Regions from separate parts of the Streptomyces sp. NPDC048637 genome, predicted to be linked through region 2. Evidence: predicted binding sites of a transcription regulator. Region 2 holds the regulator's gene; the other holds the start of a gene.
What was found. The regulator HrcA, encoded in region 2, represses chaperone genes, less so after heat shock. The targets are predictions, from matches to a motif close to TTNGCACTCNGNNNNNCNGAGTGCNAA.

Region 1: groES (co-chaperone GroES) is a predicted target of HrcA. The motif match lies at 4,358-4,384, and genes of this name have one in related genera.

The regions. Positions count from the first base shown of each region.
Region 1 covers NZ_JBEZHQ010000074.1:7,523-13,627, forward strand. The annotation lists gene AB0C46_RS40200 (SDR family NAD(P)-dependent oxidoreductase) at 1-539, shown strand, start outside; gene AB0C46_RS40205 (hydroxyacid dehydrogenase) at 872-1,939, shown strand; gene groL (chaperonin GroEL) at 2,144-3,766, opposite strand; gene groES (co-chaperone GroES) at 3,902-4,210, opposite strand; gene AB0C46_RS40220 (FtsW/RodA/SpoVE family cell cycle protein) at 4,721-6,073, shown strand.
Region 2 covers NZ_JBEZHQ010000014.1:113,633-119,737, forward strand. The annotation lists gene AB0C46_RS19650 (16S rRNA (uracil(1498)-N(3))-methyltransferase) at 1-317, opposite strand, end outside; gene AB0C46_RS19655 (nitronate monooxygenase) at 314-1,402, opposite strand; gene dnaJ (molecular chaperone DnaJ) at 1,499-2,635, opposite strand; gene hrcA (heat-inducible transcriptional repressor HrcA) at 2,636-3,652, opposite strand; gene AB0C46_RS19670 (MBL fold metallo-hydrolase) at 3,847-4,581, shown strand; gene AB0C46_RS19675 (DUF3097 domain-containing protein) at 4,614-5,447, shown strand; gene AB0C46_RS19680 (Uma2 family endonuclease) at 5,425-6,009, opposite strand.

The sequences.
Region 1 (6,105 bases), on a different contig from region 2:
CGGTGGACATGCTGGTGAACAACGCCGGCTTCGGCAACAAGGGCGAGTACCTAGAGGTCTCGATGGCCGACGAGCTGACGATGCTCAAGGTGCACTGTGAGGCGGTGCTGCGGCTGACCACGGCCGGGGTGCGCGGGATGCGGGACCGGCGGCGGGGCGCGGTGGTCAATGTGGCGTCGGTGGCGGCGTTCGTGCCGCGCGGCACGTACGGCGCGAGCAAGGCGTGGGTCGTGCAGTTCACGCAGGGCGCCGCCCGGGATCTGGCGGGCAGCGGAGTCCGGCTGATGGCGCTGTGCCCGGGATTCGTACGGACCGAGTTCCACCAGCGGGCCGGAATGGGCACGGACAACATCCCCGGCTGGATGTGGCTGGACGCGGACAAGCTGGTCGACGCCGCGATGAAGGACCTGACGCGGGGTAAGTCCCTCTCCATTCCGGACCCGCGGTACAAGGCGCTGATGGGCGCCGTGAAGCTGGCGCCCCGTGGCGTGCTGGGCGGTCTTACGTCCCGTACGGGACGTAAGTACGGGCCCCGCTGACGCCGGGTCACTTCGCAGGGGGGGGTGGCCGGTGCGGCGCCGTGGTGGTGTCATGGCCGTGATTGGTGTGTGGGGCCGGGCTGTGGAGTGCGGGGCGGTGCACCCACAGGCCCGTCCCCGACGGAACGGCACTGGACACACCCGACGGAACGGCACCGGCCACACAGGGACGGGAAGCGACGCGCCACGAGCCGCAAGCCATAGGTCACGGGCACGGGCCACAAGCCACAGCTCACGAGCCACGAGCCACAGGGCACAAGCCATGGGCCACGCGCCCCGAGCCCCGAGCCCGAGCCACGGCGGGCAACCGCGAAGGAGGACCGTTCGGCGCTATGCACCCCCTGCACCCCACCTCTGACAGTCCCCCCGGACCTGCGGAAGTGCCGCCGGTCCGGCCCCGCTTGCTGCTGTCGATGGGACCGGGCGTCGCCGACCGGCTCCTCGACGCCCGCCACCACACCCGCCTCGCGGCCCTCGCCCGTACCGACTCCGGACTCGTCGCCCACGACCTGGCCGACCCCGCCCCCGAGGTCGCCGCCGCCCTCGCCGACGCCGAGGTGCTGCTCACCTGCTGGGGCGCGCCGCCCCTCACCGACCGGGTCCTGGCGGCGGCTCCCCGGCTGCGGGCCGTCGTCCACGCCGCCGGATCGGTCAAGCACCACCTCACCGACGCCTGCTGGGACCGCGGTATCGCCGTCTCCTCGGCCGCCGCCGCCAACGCCCTCCCGGTCGCCGAATACACCCTCGCCGCGATCCTCTTCGCCAACAAGCGCGTACTGCACTCCGCCCACCGCTACCGCGGCCTGCGGGCACCCCACGACTGGCTGCACGAACTCACCGGGTCAGGCAACTACCGCCGCACCGTCGGCGTCATCGGCGCCTCCCGCATCGGCCGCCGCGTCATCGAGCTGCTGCGCCCGTTCGACCTGCGCGTACTGCTGTACGACCCGTACGTGGACGCCGCCGAGGCCACCCGGCTCGGCGCGGCCCCGGTCCCCCTCGACGCCCTCTGCACCGACAGCGACATCGTCACCGTGCACGCCCCGCAGCTGCCCGCCACCCGCCATCTGCTCGGCGCCCGCGAACTGGCCCTGATGCCCGACGGCGCGACCCTGATCAACACCGCCCGCGGCTCACTGGTCGACGAGACGGCCCTGCTCCCCGAACTGGTCACCGGCCGCCTGCACGCCGTCCTCGACGTCACCGAGCCCGAACTCCCGCCCCCCGGCTCCCCGTTGTACGACCTCCCGAACGTCCTGCTGACCCCGCATGTGGCGGGGTCACTGGGCACCGAACTCCACCGCCTGGCCGACCACGCCCTCGACGAACTCGAACGCTACGGCCGGGGCCACCCGTTCCGCACCCCCGTACGGCCGGAGGATCTGCACCACTCGGCGTGAGCCGGGCTTCCGGGGGCGGGGAGCCGGGCCCCGGCGGCGGGTAGCCCGTCACCCGCCCTTAACTGGCGGGCGCCGGGATCCCCGCCCCCGGAAAACCCGAAGACCCGGCCCCCGCCACAGCGGGACCCGGGTCTCAGGTGAAGCGAGCCGACGAAGCGCGTCAGCCGAGCCGACGGCTCACGTCAGCGAGCGCGGCGGCTCACGTCAGTGCGCGTGGCCGTGACCGTGACCGGCCTCCGGCTCCTCCTCCGCGGGCTTCTCGACGACCAGGGTCTCGGTCGTCAGGAGCAGCGAAGCGATCGAGGCGGCGTTCTCCAGGGCGGAGCGGGTGACCTTGACCGGGTCGATGACGCCGGCCTTGACCAGGTCGCCGTACTCGCCGGTGGCGGCGTTGAAGCCGTTGCCCTTGTCCTGCTCGGCGACCTTCGCGGTGATGACGTAGCCCTCCAGGCCCGCGTTCTCCGCGATCCAGCGCAGCGGCTCGACGACGGCGCGACGGACGACGGCGACACCGGTGGCCTCGTCGCCCTCCTTGCCGAGCGAGCCCTCCAGCACCTTGGCGGCGTGCACCAGGGCGGAGCCACCACCGGAGACGATGCCCTCCTCGACCGCGGCGCGGGTCGCGGAGATGGCGTCCTCCAGACGGTGCTTCTTCTCCTTGAGCTCGACCTCGGTGGCCGCACCCACGCGGATGACGCAGACGCCACCGGCGAGCTTGGCGAGGCGCTCCTGGAGCTTCTCGCGGTCCCAGTCCGAGTCGGTGGACTCGATCTCGGCCTTGATCTGGTTGACGCGGCCGACGACGTCCTCGGAGTTGCCGCCACCGTCGACGATGGTGGTGTCGTCCTTGGTGACGGTCACGCGGCGCGCGGTGCCGAGCACGTCGAGACCGGCCTGGTCGAGCTTGAGGCCGACCTCTTCGGCGATGACGGTCGCACCGGTGAGGGTGGCCATGTCGCCGAGCATCGCCTTGCGGCGGTCACCGAAGCCGGGGGCCTTGACGGCCACGGCGTTGAAGGTGCCACGGATCTTGTTGACGACGAGGGTCGACAGGGCCTCGCCCTCGACGTCCTCGGCGATGATCAGCAGCGGCTTGGAGGCACCGGCCTGGATGACCTTCTCCAGCAGCGGCAGCAGGTCCTGGATCGAGGCGATCTTGCCCTGGTGGATCAGGATGTACGGGTCCTCGAGGACGGCCTCCATACGCTCCTGGTCGGTGACCATGTACGGCGAGAGGTAGCCCTTGTCGAAGGCCATGCCCTCGGTGAAGTCCAGCTCCAGACCGAAGGTGTTGGACTCCTCGACGGTGATGACACCGTCCTTGCCGACCTTGTCCATCGCCTCGGCGATGAGCTCGCCGACCTGCTTGTCCTGCGCGGACAGGCCGGCCACGGCAGCGATGTCGGACTTGTCGTCGATCGGGCGGGCGGTCGCGAGGAGCTCCTCGGACACGGCCTTGACGGCGGCGTCGATGCCCTTCTTCAGGGCGGCGGGGGAGGCGCCGGCGGCGACGTTGCGCAGGCCTTCGCGGACCAGCGCCTGGGCCAGCACGGTGGCGGTGGTGGTGCCGTCACCCGCGATGTCGTTGGTCTTGGTCGCCACCTCCTTGACGAGCTGGGCGCCCAGGTTCTCGTACGGGTCGTCGACCTCGACCTCACGGGCGATGGTGACACCGTCGTTGGTGATCGTCGGCGCGCCGAACTTCTTGTCGATGACGACGTTGCGGCCCTTGGGGCCGATCGTCACCTTGACCGTGTCGGCAAGCTTGTTGACGCCGCGCTCAAGGGCGCGACGGGCGTCCTCGTCGAACTTCAGGATCTTCGCCATCGGTTGCTTCAAGTCCTCTCATTGCGATCCTCGGCCACGGCGTGGGGACCGCTGTCGCTCAAACGAACTGCGCCCCTGCCCCGGGTTGTTTAGACGCGGGAACCAGGGGCGCAGATCACGGCAAAACTGGGTGACTTACTTCTCGACGATCGCGAGAACGTCGCGAGCCGAGAGAACGAGGTAGTCCTCGTTGTTGTACTTCACCTCGGTGCCGCCGTACTTGCTGTAGAGAACGACGTCGCCGACGGTGACGTCGAGCTCGACGCGCTTGCCGTCCTCGACACGGCCCGGGCCCACGGCCAGGACAACGCCCTCCTGGGGCTTCTCCTTGGCGGTGTCCGGAATGACCAGGCCCGAGGCCGTGGTCTGCTCGGCGTCGAGCGGCTGGACCACAATGCGGTCCTCAAGCGGCTTGATGGCAACCTTGGAGCTGGTGGTCGTCACGATCCGACCTCCCCCTTCGGAGATCTCACGGGGTTAACTGTCTGAGGTGGCGACCAGGTGGATCCGTCGTCGCGGGTGCCGGACCTGCCCGTCGCTGTGTTCTGGCACTCACCACTGGAGAGTGCCAACGCCGAGACTATGACGCGGTTAGCACTCGGTCAAGCGGAGTGCCAGCGCGGCGGGGGCTCTTCCCCCGCGGTGCGTTGACCGGCCGTACGGAGCCGGGGTTTGCCGGCCGCCCGCATTCGGCGATCATGGCCTCCACAGGGGGGCGGGGCGGGTGACGAGGCATCCACCGGGCAGCTTCCCGCCAAATCGGACACACCTTCTCCTTCCCTCGCAACCACGCCAGCGGCTGCCTCGTCTACCTCCCCGACTGCCGGGCCGACGAACCGGGCCCGTTCCCGGCCGGCCGGTGGCCTTGACGATCAATGGCGGAGGAAACCCGTGCGTGCACCGACCAGAGTTCCCCGGAGGGTCAGGGTTCCGGAGCGCGATGTCGAACGCACCATGACGTTTGCCGCGCTGGCCCGGGCGCCGGACCGCCGGCGGACCGAGGCACGGCTGCTCGCCCTCGTCGTCCTGATCGCGGTCTTCGGCTACGCCTACACCGGCCTGTCGATGCACGGCCGGCTGACCATCGGACTGGCCGGCTTCGCCGTCAGCATGTTCCTCATGGCGCTGGTCCCGCACCTGGTCCTGCGCCGCTTCGCACCCCGCGCCGATCCGCTGATCCTGCCGGTGGCGACCCTGCTGACCGGGATCGGCCTGGTGCTGCTGCACCGCCTGGACATCACCTACGCACAGTCGCCCCGGCTGAAGACGGCCCAGGCAGCCAACGGCCAGCTGGTGTGGACGGCGATCGGTGTGGCGGTCTGCATCGCCATCCTCCTGATACTGCGCGATCACCGCATTCTGCAGCGCTACATCTATCTGACGATGGTGGTCGCGCTGGTGCTGCTGATGGCGCCGGCCTTCTTCGGCGCCGATATGTACGGCGCCAAGCGCTGGATCCTGCTGGGACCGCTGTCGCTGCAGCCCGGTGAGTTCGTGAAGATCATGATCTCGGTGTTCTTCGCGGGCTATCTCACCGTCAACCGCGATGCACTGGCCCTGGCCGGCCGCCGCGCCCTGGGCATCCAGCTGCCCCCGGGACGGCAGCTCGCGCCGATCTTCACCATCTGGGCGATCAGCCTGCTGGTGCTGATCTTCGAACGGGACCTGGGCACCTCGCTGATCTTCTTCGGCGTCTTCGTGATCATGCTCTACATGGCCACCGACCGCATCAGCTGGGTGGTGTGCGGTCTGCTGATGGCCACCGTCGGCGCGGCCGTGGTCGGCTCCCTCGAACCGCATGTCCACGGCCGGGTCACCGCCTGGCTCGACCCGATGCGGGCGTTCACCAAGGAGGGCCAGGCGGAGCACATGTCCAACCAGCTCGGCGAGGCGCTTTTCAGCTTCGGCAGCGGCGGCATCACCGGCACCGGACTCGGCCAGGGCCGTCCCGAGCTGGTCGGCTTCGCCGGCAACAGCGACTTCATCCTCACCACCGTCGGCGAGGAGCTCGGACTGGCCGGGGTGATGGCCATGATCATGCTGTACGTCCTGCTGGCACAGCGCGGCCTGCGAGTGGGGCTGAGCGCCCGCGACCCCTTCGGCAAGCTGCTCGCGGTCGGCCTCTCCGGCGCGCTCCTGCTCCAGGTCTTCATCGTCGCCGGCGGCGTCACCGGCCTGATCCCCCTCACGGGCAAGGCCCTGCCGTTCCTGGCCAAGGGGGGCTCGTCCCTCGTCGCGAACTGGGTGATGGTGGCCTTGCTCTTGCGGATCAGCGACCGTGCGCAGCGCCGGCGTGAGCCGGCGTAATTTTCCCACGTTTTCGCCTGTCCCGCCGGTCC
Region 2 (6,105 bases):
ACCCCGGTCTCGGTCATCGTCTCGACGGCCAGCTCGCCGCGGTCGCCCTTGGGAAGCGCCTGGACGACGGTGATCGTGGGACCGGGCGGGTCCTCGGTGCGCAGCTCCGTGACCGCGACGGTGAGCCGGTCCTTGCCCTCGACGGCGGCGACCGTGCCGTACGCGCCGGTGCCGTGCCCGTCCGTCAGGACGACCTCCTCGCCGGCCCGCAGCCGCCGCACCGAGACCGCGTGCCGGCCCTCGGGACCGTCCAGGGTCAGCGTGCCGCCGGCCCGTGCGCCCGCGAGGGACTCGACGAGGAAGACCGGCGCGGTCATGAGGCGTGTCCGGTGGCGGGGAGGTTCAACGCGGCGCGTGCCGCGTCCAGTTCGACCGCCAGGACCTCCACGAGCCGGCCGGCGGGCAGCTCGCGCGCCAGCCGGTGCCCCTGCCCCGCCCACAGGTTCATGCCCTGGGCGTCGCCCGCCTTGGCCGCGGCCTTGCGCACGGTGGAGGTGAGGTAGTGGACGGCCGGGTAGGCGGCCGGTGCGTACGGGCCGTGCTCGCGCATGAAGCGGTTCACCAGCCCGCGGGCCGGCCGGCCGGAGAACGCCCGGGTCAACTCCGTATGTGTGAACAGGGGGTTGGTCAGTGCCTGCTTGTGCAGCGGGTTGGCGCCCGACTCGGGGGTGGCGAGGAAGGCGGTGCCCAACTGCGCCATGGTCGCCCCGGCGGCCAGCACGGCCGCGATCTGCGCCCCGCGCATCAGCCCGCCCGCGGCGATCATCGGAATCTGCACGGCCTCACGGACCTGGCCGAGCGCCGCCAGCAGTCCCAGCCCCGCGCCGGTCCCGTCCGCGTGCGGATTGTCCCGGTGGGTGCCCTGGTGGCCGCCGGCCTCCACGCCCTGCACACACACCGCGTCCGCGCCCGACCACTGCGCGGCCTGCGCCTCGGCAGCGGTGGTGACCGTGACGATGGTGTACGTACCGACCTTGGCGAACGCGTCGAGGACGGCGCGCGAGGGGCAGCCGAAGGTGAAGGACACCACCGGCACCGGGTCCTCCCGCAGTATCGCGAGCTTGGCCTCGTAGCCGTCGTCGATGGGCCCGTCGGTTTCGCCCAGATCGGTCTCGTACCAGGTGACCTCGCCGGCCAGCTGCTCGCGGTAGACCTCGACGACGGAGCTGTCGGCCAGCGAGGGCTGCGGCATGAAGAGATTGACGCCGAAAGGCCGGTCGGTCAGCGACCGCAGCTGTTTGATCTCCTGATACATGCCGTCGGCGGTTTTGTAGCCGGCGGCAAGGAAGCCGAGACCGCCGGCGCCGCAGACAGCGGCGGCCAGCTCGGGTCCGGAGCCGCCTCCCGCCATCGGGGCCTGCACGATCGGGTAGCGGCAGAGATCGGTCAGTGCGGTGGGCATGAGCACATCGTGTCACGCCCACCCCACCGCCCCGAACCGGGGCGGTGGCTGCCGAACGGGCCCGGGGAACCTCCGCGACCCCCGGGCCGACCTGGGCTATCGCCCGTTGAACGCATCCTTCAGACGCGAGAACAACCCCTGCTGCCCCGGCTGGAACTGCCCCGTGGGCCGCTCCTCACCGCGGAGCTTGGCCAGCCGCCGCAGCACCTCCTCCTGCTCGGGGTCGAGCTTGGAAGGCGTCTGCACCTCGACATGGACGATGAGGTCGCCCCGGCCGCCGCCGCGCAGATGGGTCACACCGCGCTGGTGCAGCGGGATCGACTGGCCGGACTGGGTACCGGGCCGGACATCGATCTCCTCCACCCCGTCCAGCGTCTCCAGCGGGCACTTCGTGCCCAGCGCCGCCGCTGTCATCGGGATGGTGACCGTGCAGTGCAGATCGTCGCCGCGCCGCTGGAAGACCGCGTGCGGCAGCTCGTGGATCTCCACGTAGAGATCACCGGCGGGGCCGCCGCCGGGGCCGACCTCGCCCTCGCCCGCGAGCTGGATGCGGGTGCCGTTGTCGACACCGGCCGGGATCTTGACGGTCAGCGTGCGGCGGGAGCGGATGCGTCCGTCGCCCGCGCACTCGTGGCACGGCGTCGGCACGACCGTGCCGAAGCCCTGGCACTGCGGGCACGGCCGCGAGGTCATGACCTGGCCCAGGAACGACCGGGTGACCTGCGAGACCTCACCGCGGCCGCGGCACATGTCACAGGTCTGCGCCGAGGTACCCGGCGCCGCACCCTCGCCGCTGCACGTCGTACAGACGACGGCGGTGTCGACCTGGAGGTCCTTGGTCGTGCCGAAGGCCGCTTCGTTGAGTTCGACATCGAGCCGGATCATGGCGTCCTGGCCGCGGCGGGTGCGCGAGCGCGGCCCGCGCTGCGACGCGGTGCCGAAGAACGCGTCCATGATGTCGGAGAAGTTGCCGAAGCCGGCGCCGAAGCCGCCCGCGCCCTGACCGCCGCCCGCCTGCGAGAGGGGGTCGCCGCCGAGGTCGTAGACCTGCTTCTTCTGCGGGTCCGAGAGGACCTCGTAAGCGGCGTTGATCTCCTTGAACCGCTCCTGGGTCTTGGGATCCGGGTTCACGTCCGGGTGCAGCTCGCGCGCCAGCCGACGGAAGGCCTTCTTGATCTGGTCCTGCGAGGCGTCGCGTCCGATGCCGAGGACCGAGTAGTAATCCGTGGCCACTTACGACTCCGCGAGGATTTGTCCGACGTAACGTGCCACTGCGCGTACCGCTCCCATCGTTCCGGGGTAGTCCATGCGGGTCGGTCCGACCACGCCGAGTTTGGCGACTGCCTCGTCGCCCGAACCGTAGCCGACCGTGACGACCGATGTGGACGCCAGGCCTTCGTGGGCATTCTCATGCCCGATACGTACGGTCATGCCCGAGTCCTTGGCCTCCCCGAGCAGCTTGAGCATCACCACATGCTCCTCAAGGGCCTCCAGCACCGGCCGGATGGTCAGCGGGAAGTCATGCCCGAAGCGCGTGAGATTGGCGGTACCGCCGATCATCAGCCGCTCTTCGGTCTCCTCCACCAGAGTTTCCAGCAACACCGCCAGCACTGTCGAGACCGTGCCGCGGTCGTCCTGCTCGAAGGACTCCGGGAGATCCTGCACCAACTGCGGCACATCCGCGAACCGGCGCCCCACGACCCGGCTGTTGAGCCGGGCCCGCAGATCCGCCAGGGAGGTCTCGCCGAACGGTGCCTGGCAGTCGATGAGCCGCTGCTCGACCCGCCCGGTGTCCGTGATCAGCACCAGCATCAGCCGGGCCGGGGCCAGGGCCAGCAGCTCGACATGCCGGACCGTGGACCGGGTCAGGGACGGGTACTGCACGACCGCGACCTGCCGGGTCAGCTGCGCCAGCAGGCGGACCGTGCGGCCCACCACGTCGTCGAGGTCGACGGCGCCGTCGAGGAAATTCTGGATCGCCCGCCGCTCCGGGCTGGACAGCGGCTTCACACCGGCCAGCTTGTCGACGAACAGGCGATAGCCCTTGTCGGTCGGGATCCGCCCGGCACTCGTGTGCGGCTGGGCGATGAAACCCTCGTCCTCCAGGGCCGCCATGTCGTTGCGGATGGTGGCCGGGGAGACGCCGAGCTGATGGCGTTCGGTGAGGGCCTTGGAGCCGACCGGCTCCTCCGTCCCCACATAATCCTGGACGATGGCGCGCAGCACTTCGAGCCTGCGTTCGCTGAGCATCCCGCGCACCTCCAGTCCGGCCGTCCGCCGTCTCGACTCTCCTGGCACTCACACGGGCCGAGTGCCAGACCCGGAGCCAGTGTACGGCCGAGTAGCACGGACACGGCAAGGGCAGCCGCGCACAGCACCCGCCCGATGACCGTGTTCGGCCGATCTGTCGGGCAACGCTATCGCGATGGCGCTAGCGTCTCGGTATGCACAGTGCTTGGGAAGAGGCCGGTTGGGAACAGCTCGGTGACGGTGTCGCCAGACGCCGGATGCCGAGGTGGGACGAGACGATCGGGGTGATCGCGGGGACGGCCGGCGTCATGATCGTCGACACCGGAGCGACCCTGCGCGACGGCGCGGATCTGCGGCGCGCGATCCGCGGTGTGCTCGGCCGGGAAGTGACGCATATCGCGCTCACCCACCCCCATTTCGATCATGTCCTGGGCACCGCCGCCTTCGCGGGCGTCGAGGTTTTCGGCGCGGCCGGACTGGGCGAGCTGCTGCGCCGCGGCAAAGACGAGCTGCGGCACGACGCGATACGGCACGGCGTCGACCGCGACGCGGCCGCCGAGGCCGCCGATCTGCTGGTCGCCCCGCACCACCACGTCCACGACCAGCTGACCGTCGAGCTCGGCGACCGGCAGGTGCTGCTCGCCAATGTCGGTCCCGGTCACACGGCCCACGATCTGGCGGTCCTGGTACCGGGCCGGGGCGGGTCCCCGGAGATCGTCTTCTGCGGCGATCTGGTCGAGGAGTCCGGCGAACCCCAGGCGGGCCCGGACGCGCTGCCGCAGCGGTGGCCCGGCGCCCTGGACCGGCTGCTGGCCCTCGGCGGCGAGCACGCGCGGTATGTGCCCGGCCATGGCGCCGTGGTGGACGCCCGTTTCGTCCGCGCCCAACGGGACGCCCTCGCCGCCCGCTTCGGCGTCGCCCCCTCCTGACCACCGCCCGCTCACCCGACGGACAGGCCCCCATGCAGAGCAAGCGCTACAGCCCCGACCTCACCGCGCCGTGGAAGAAGCAGCGCCCCGCGCCCGAGGTACCCGCCGATCCCGATCTGGTCGTCGAGGAGGTCACCTCGGGTTTCTGCGGCGCGGTGATCCGCTGCGAGAAGACGGCACAGGGCCCGACGGTCACCCTGGAGGACCGCTTCGGCAAGCACCGCGTCTTCCCCATGGAGCCTCGCGGCTTCCTCCTGGAGGGGCGGGTGGTCACGCTCGTACGCCCCCAGGGCAGGCCGGCGGCCACCGCTCCGGCGCGTACGGCGTCCGGGTCGCTGGCCGTGCCCGGCGCCCGCGCGCGGGTCGCCCGCGCCGGGCGCATCTATGTGGAGGGCCGGCACGACGCCGAGCTGGTGGAGCGGGTGTGGGGCGACGACCTGCGCATCGAGGGCGTCGTCGTGGAGTACCTGGAGGGCATCGACGACCTGCCGGCGATCGTCCGCGGCTTCGCCCCCGGCCCGGACGCCCGCCTCGGCGTCCTCGTCGACCATCTCGTGCCCGGCTCGAAGGAGTCCCGTATCGCGGCCGAGGTGACCGGTGATCATGCGCTGGTGGTGGGCCACCCCTACATCGACGTCTGGGAGGCGGTGAAGCCGTCCTCGGTCGGCATCCCGGCCTGGCCGTCCGTCCCGCGCGGCCAGGACTGGAAGACGGGCGTGTGCCGGGCCCTGGGCTGGCCGGAGAACACGGGGGCCGCCTGGCAGCGGATCCTGTCCTGCGTGCGGTCCTACAAGGACCTGGAGCCGGCGCTGCTGGGGAGGGTGGAGGAGTTGATCGACTTCGTCACGGCCGGCGGTGCGGCCTGACCCCGGGGAGCGTCCCGAACTCGCCGGTGTCCAGCTCCAGCTCGAGCAGGTCCAGCGGCACGGAGTCGCCGAACTTGGTGATCCGCTGGACCCTGTAGTCGGCCTCATCACCGCCGCCGACAGGTTCGGTGAGCAGGACGCAGTGGGCCACGATGGGATCGATGATCAGGTAGGCGGGCACCTTGCCCGCGGCGTAGATCGAGCGCTTGATTCCGTAGTCCCGGTCCACGCTGTTCTTGGAGACGACTTCGACGAGCATCGTGACCACTTCGGACGGCAGCAGCCGCCCGGACTCCGGTCCGGCGTCGCTTTTCAGCACCACGAGATCGGGCACCGGTTCACTCTGCTCGCTCAGAATGTCGATGTCCTGGGTCATCAGCCATTCCCAGCGGTCGCTGGGAAGCTGCAGCGCCACGGATCGAACGATCCGGTTGTGGACCAGATCAGGCCCTGCCATCATCACGATTTCCCCCCGGAGGAGCTCCATCTTGATGCCCTCGGGAACCTCAAGGTTCTCGAAGAGCTCCGTCATCCGGCGTTCATCCACAGCGGTCATCTCCATGGCCTCCGTTTCCCGTCGCCGTGTATACGGCACAGGCTAGGAGCAGCCTAGGCGGGCCCACAGGCCCTTCGCATCGGTTCACTCGTTCGAGGACTG